DNA from 2 places in the Peribacillus sp. NPDC101480 genome. Region 2 is predicted to be linked to the other one. Evidence: a T-box and tRNA genes for the amino acid it is inferred to sense, from the RefSeq annotation. Region 2 holds a T-box; the other holds one or more tRNA genes.
What was found. The T-box of region 2 lies ahead of ACQKMF_RS03825 (valine--tRNA ligase). A T-box ahead of a tRNA ligase gene usually reads a tRNA of that ligase, here a tRNA-Val.
Positions count from the first base shown of each region.

Region 1: it encodes a tRNA-Val, which carries the amino acid that the T-box ahead of ACQKMF_RS03825 (valine--tRNA ligase) is inferred to sense. The anticodon was not compared.

Region 1 is NZ_JBNNSB010000004.1:133,521-136,942, forward strand. It holds gene ACQKMF_RS14950 (alpha/beta hydrolase) at 1-632, opposite strand, end outside; gene ACQKMF_RS14955 (phosphatidylglycerophosphatase A family protein) at 824-1,381, shown strand; gene ACQKMF_RS14960 (hypothetical protein) at 1,399-1,620, opposite strand; tRNA gene ACQKMF_RS14965 (tRNA-Val) at 1,832-1,903, shown strand; gene ACQKMF_RS14970 (hypothetical protein) at 2,250-2,489, shown strand; gene ACQKMF_RS14975 (hypothetical protein) at 2,733-3,149, shown strand.
Region 2 is NZ_JBNNSB010000001.1:757,169-760,590, forward strand. It holds gene ysxE (spore coat protein YsxE) at 1-650, shown strand, start outside; gene ACQKMF_RS03820 (hypothetical protein) at 707-898, opposite strand; T-box leader at 1,125-1,352, shown strand; gene ACQKMF_RS03825 (valine--tRNA ligase) at 1,396-3,422, shown strand, end outside.

The DNA of each region.
Region 1 (3,422 bases), on a different contig from region 2:
CCTTTTTGATTTATTAATTTATGCAATTCCCTGTTGGGCTCTATGAAGTTTGCCTTCTTGCCATCCGTCGTCGGAACATCCGTTTCCCCAGTCCCGATCACATGGTAAAGTTCGAGAAGATGCGGATCCTCAAAATTACGTACAGCATCCATTACTGCCTCATTGGCAAGTGGCGACTGCATGATGCATTTCCCAAATGTATGCGGATACTTTAGTGCGGCCAATAAAGAAACTGTACCGCCAAGAGAGTCACCGATCAAAGTTCGACCATGTCCCATTTGATAGGTAGGGAATTCATCATCTAAAAACGGGACAAGTTCATGGGCAAGAAAACGTATGTATGCAATGTGCTGTTCCCCGTCGGGATGATATTTGCGCCTGCGGTCAAAGCGGTCTTTATAGGGAATGCCGACAATGATGATATTCTCAATCTCATCGTTCCCTAACAGTTCATCTGCTACCCGACCAATTCGACCCATTTGAAAATAATCACGGCCATCCTGAGCAATCACAAGCGAATATTTATACAGTGGCGAAAAATTAGCAGGTAAGTAAACAAGCAGTTCCAATTCTTCTGCTAAAGCTTCGCTTTTAAACATGTACTCTTTAATTGTGCCTTTGCGTAAACTCATTCTCCCGCACCTCATGATAATTAATAATGAAAAACAACTTACTTGATTATTTTAGCATAGCCTAGCGACTTTTTCCCGTGACAAGATTTTAGAATAGAAAATTTTCATTGTATTTTCTAAAAATTTGAATAATAAGGTGCTATAATAAAAGGATATAGAAAAATAATACAATAAAAAAGGTGGCGAATAAAATGGCAGATGTACAAGTACACAGCAGGGAAGTAACGAAGGCGGCTAAACGAACATTATTAGAGCGTGGTGTCAGTGTGGAGGCAATTGCAAAAATCGTTTATGAATTGCAGTTCCCGTATAAAGCTGATCTAAAGCTGGAGGAATGCATCCACAGCGTTGAGCGTGTCCTGTTGAAAAGGGAAATTCAACATGCCATTTTAGTCGGTGTGGAGCTGGATAAACTGGCCGAGCAAAAAAAACTATCAGAACCCCTGCAATCGATTGTTGAGTCTGATGAAGGGCTATTCGGAGTGGATGAAACGATTGCCTTTGGTGCAGTGCTCGGTTACGGAAGCATTGCTGTAACGACCTTTGGCCATTTGGATAAAAATAAAATAGGCGTCATACACGAACTTGATAAGAAGCAAGAAGGAATCGTGCATACCTTCCTGGATGATATCGTTGCTAGCATTGCCGCGAGTGCCGCCTCAAGGTTAGCTCACCGTCTGAGAGATGAAGAAGAATCGTTAACCGAACAGGAAAAGGACATCCAGGAAGAAGAAGAGTTAATCGGTTGAACCTTGATTAACAATCTTCAGCCAGACCTATCAAACCTAGCCTTAATGAGGCGGGCAGAAAGGATATTGGCCACTTTAAATGTCCGTTTTGTCTGCCTTAGAAAACAGAATGCGTGAATATGGCCTGGATAAATTTCAAGCACCTGTATTTTCCGCTGCGTGATCTTACCTTGTTCGGAGAGATAAATTATCTCCAATGGAGCATTTCCTTCCATATGTTTACGAAGTATATATTTCATTCCCTGTCACTCCTTTGCTGACTTGCTTGCTATCATTATATGCGAACGTACGTTTTATATGCAAGTGAAAAGGGAATGTTTGTTCGTGTTTTGCGGAGCGGGGAAATAAAATAAGAAAAAATTAAAACTTTTTTAATATAATGCGTTGACTTTTTAACAAAAAAACTTATAATAAATTATGTACTTAAGTAACCAGTCAGTCATTACATACGACTTGTTAGCTCAGTGGGAGAGCACTTCCTTGACAGGGAAGGGGTCGTGGGTTCGAATCCCTCACAGGTCATCAACTAACAAAGGCTCAAATCCTTGATATCACAAGGATTTGGGCCTTTTTTTATTTTTAAAAGAATATAGTTCATTTTGTATTATTTACTCAATTGGTGGCGGATGGAGAAGGATTAAAACGCATTACAGGTCAATTATTTGTAATAATTAATATTTCAAGGACTGTAGGTAAAGCCTTTTGCTTATTCAGCTCACGTTGGATGTTAAAAATAAGACCGTATTTTTGGCTTTTCTTTAAAAGGTACAAAATTATATTCTTCGGTAAAACCCACTTTACTATAATGTGTTGGATTACCTTTACTATCAAATACCATGCACGGGAATACTTCTTGGAAGCTCTGAACATGACGCATGAAGACTATGCAAAATATCGGCAAACGATGAAAGACTTCAGAGATGAATTTTCAGCTCACAGAGAGTGTGGTTACAACGAACCTGTCCCCTACTTTGATATTGCGCATAATGTAGCACTTCATTACGTTTCTTGGCTTGAAAAGTATAATACAATCCCTTCACTTGAAATGATGGTAGAAGAATATCAAGAAGAATTACAAGCAATGATAGAAAGTTTTAAAGTGAAATAAATAGAAGGAGGAAAGTATGGAAGAGTAATTAAAAGTAAAATTCCTTTCCAATTAGGGGTTCTATTAGGGGATTAATCATACTTCTCGTATGACTTCCCCTCCACTTCAGTATTATATGGTAAATGTTTCCTGGTTTTAACTGTGTGATTTTAATATCTCAACAGTTTATCATATTGATATAGGAAGAATAACTTAATCTACTACTATAATGAAGTAAGTCTTTAAAAGGGAAGTGATAGTTAAATGCTTTATATAAGCGATATCGAAAAGATAATTAATAACACATTAAATGAGCACAATTTGGATATTATTTATGAATTTGACAATAATCTAAGTGCACCTATGAGTTATAACGTATCGACCAATACTATAAAATTCAATTACCTTCAAGTTAACGGTTATAAAGGGAAAATTAGAATTAAAGAGACAGAGGAAGACTTTGTTAAAATTATTCTTTATCGTATGATTGGTTATTATTTAGATTTTAAGAAAAACAAACATGATTTAAGGATTTTAATGTATGGTCACGAAGAAGAAAAAGAAAAGCTAAAATCTGAAATAGAAACTAATGCTTGGGATTATGGGAGAACATTAATACCTGAACAACTATTGGAGTCATATGATAAGGTTCGTGAATTAGATAAAATGCTAATAAATTAATGTACTCTAAGAAAATGGTGCAGAAATGGATAAACCTTCTTCCTCTGAATGAGGAAAATTGCAGTTTTCCTCGTTATATCATGGCATACTTTTCAACTACACTCGTTATGTTAATAAAATAAAACATTCCTCCTATATCTATTTCTTATTTCAATACTGGGGGCCTATGGAAGTGACTTAGTAATTATAGTAACATTTACTTATCTAAAATAGGGAATTGTTGTATTAAAATGGTATTTGAGAATAAATAGAGAAAAAGTACGTTGACTCAAT
Region 2 (3,422 bases):
ATGAGCGGACGCTTGATGCCTGGAATAACGAGAAGGACTTTATGGATGAGTATATTGTCAGCTGTGAAAAGAAGTGGTATATGTCTCCATTCGAAATGACGGTTTGCTCTTTCTACACTGATATTTCACAGGCGCTGAAGTACTCGATCAAGAAGTTTGAAACCTGGTATGAAAAAACGAAGGATAGTGAAAAGGTGCGAACCGTGGTCACGCACGGAAAGGTTTCTTTGAAGCATTTCGTTTATGATGAGCGGGGGTATGGCTACTTCATCAATTTTGAGAATTCGAATACGGCTCCGCCGCATTTCGATTTACTGCCATTTCTCGTTAAATCGGCCAGGACCTATCCTGTCCAATGCGATGACTGCGTTGACTGGCTATATAACTATTTTCGTTATTTTCCGTTGAAGGAAGAAGAATTGCTGCTCATGCAAAGTTATCTGGCATTCCCTGGATCAGCTTTGGAATTAGTGAAGAGTTATTCCGATGGCAGGATCCATCGTTCAGAGCTTGAGAATGTTACTCAACTGCAGCGGCAATTTTGGCTTCTGAAAAATATTGAATATATGGTGATGAAAATCGAAGAGATCGAACAGCAGAAAAAGGCTGCTGCCGAGGCTGCCAAAGAAGAACAATCACCTCCAAGCTAAATATACATGATTGGATTATCTCCAGTCATGTATATTTTTTTGCTGTAAGGGAATAATTATATCCATTCGAAATATAAAGACATGGCCAGGAAAATAAATGCGATTAGCAGGAGCATATCGAAGAAAGTCGGAAAAATCAACGTGCGTAATCCTTGGAATACGATAAAGGGGACGATGAACTGCTGGCAGACACCGCGGAATTTCTTCATCCAAGGCGGTAAAGTATAGGGAGTATATCTTCGCTTCATATTATTACCTTCCTTTTTAGGACTTCTTATATTCTATGGGTGGGCAGTGGAAAAGGTGATAAAGCCGTCACATTCACTGTTCCTGGAGGATAAAATAAAGAAAACGACCTTGAATGTATCAAATGGGATGATTCCTGGGAAAGTAAGCGAAAAGATGATTGACTGGAGCCCCATATTTTTTGTACTATATACTATATGCATTCAATGAATTTACATATGAATATAAATCAATGCAAAGACCGGAAATAGTAAGATGATATGCACTTTTCAGAGAGGAAACCAAATTGGTGCGAGGTTTCCAGGCAGCAGCATCCGAAGTCGTCCGCGAGCAGTCTTCGTGAACCTCTTAGTAGCGAAGGCCGGTGAAGAGCCGTTATCCGATTTGAGAGCCGAAAGAGTTTTTTTCTTTTTCGGAAAAAAGGTGGCACCGCGAACAACTTCCTTCGTCCTTTTGTGATGATGGAAGTTTTTTTTATGCCTAAAAAGGAGGAAATGATATGGAAGAGAACCAAATTTCTATGCCGACTAAATATGATCCGCAGACGATAGAGAAAGGCCGCTACAAATGGTGGCTTGATGGAAAGTTTTTCGAAACGACGGGTGACGATAAAAAAGAACCATACACGATTGTCATCCCGCCGCCTAACGTGACAGGTAAGCTTCATCTTGGTCACGCTTGGGATACGACACTTCAAGATATTTTAACACGCATGAAAAGAATGCAAGGCTATGATGTTTTATGGTTGCCGGGCATGGACCATGCCGGTATCGCCACTCAAGCGAAAGTAGAACAGAAACTTCGTGCGGAAGGCATGAGCCGTTATGACCTTGGACGTGAAAAATTCGTAGAAGAGACATGGAAATGGAAAGAGGAATATGCGAGCCATATCCGTGAACAATGGTCAAAGCTGGGTCTTGGACTTGATTATACACGTGAACGCTTCACTCTTGATGAGGGGCTTTCAAAAGCTGTGCGCGAAGTGTTCGTTTCGCTTTATAACAAGGGCTTGATTTATCGCGGCGAATACATCATCAACTGGGATCCATCGACGAAAACGGCCTTATCCGATATCGAGGTTATTTACAAAGATGTGCAGGGCGCATTTTACCATATGAAATATCCGTTGGTTGACGGATCAGGTGAAATCGAAATTGCCACCACCCGTCCAGAAACGATGCTTGGTGATACTGCTGTTGCTGTACATCCTGAAGATGACCGTTATAAACACTTGATCGGCAAAATGGTCCGCTTGCCAATTACAGGCCGGGAAATCCGGATTGTCGGTGATGATTATGTCGATATGGAATTCGGTTCAGGCGCGGTCAAAATTACTCCGGCTCATGACCCGAATGATTTCGAAATCGGGAACCGTCACGATTTGGAGCGCATCCTTGTCATGCATGAAGATGGCTCGATGAATGAAAAGGCTGGTAAATATGAAGGCATGGACCGGTTTGAATGCCGTAAACAAATCGTCAAAGACCTTCAGGAAGAAGGAGTACTCTTCAAAATCGAAGATCACCTTCACTCAGTCGGACATTCAGAGAGAAGCGGTGCTGTTGTTGAACCATATCTTTCGACGCAATGGTTCGTTAAAATGCAGCCGCTGGCTGATGCATCCGTTGAGCTTCAAAAAGGATCAGATGAGGAAAAAGTTCATTTCGTACCGGATCGTTTCGAAAAAACGTACCTGCATTGGATGGAAAATATCCGTGACTGGTGCATTTCCCGTCAGCTTTGGTGGGGTCACCGCATTCCAGCCTGGTACCATAAAGAAACAGGTGAAGTGTATGTAGGTCACGAAGAGCCTGCGGACGCTGAAAACTGGGAACAAGATACGGATGTTCTGGATACATGGTTCAGCTCGGCATTATGGCCGTTCTCGACTATGGGCTGGCCTGACAAGGACAGTATCGATTTCCAACGTTACTATCCAACCGGGGCACTTGTGACAGGCTATGATATCATATTCTTCTGGGTATCACGGATGATTTTCCAAGCTCTTGAGTTCACGGGTGAACGACCATTTGAAGATGTGCTGATCCACGGACTCGTTCGTGACGAACAGGGGCGCAAGATGAGTAAATCGCTTGGCAATGGTGTCGATCCGATGGATGTCATCGATCAATACGGTGCCGATTCACTGCGTTACTTCTTGTCTACTGGCAGCTCGCCAGGACAGGATCTTCGTTACAGCACGGAAAAAGTGGAAGCGGTCTGGAACTTCTCCAATAAGATTTGGAACGCATCCCGTTTTGCTTTGATGAACATGAATGGCATGACTTATGACGAAATCGATTTAAGCGGTGAGAAGTCTGTAGCCGATAAATGGATCTTGACGCGCTTGAATGAAACGATTTCCAACGTAACCAGACTTGCGGACCGTTATGAGTTTGGTGAAGTGGGCCGTGTGCTATACAACTTCATTTGGGATGACTTCTGTGACTGGTATATTGAAATGGCGAAGCTTCCGCTATATGGCGAAGACGAAGCAGCGAAGAAAACGACGCGCTCGATCTTGGC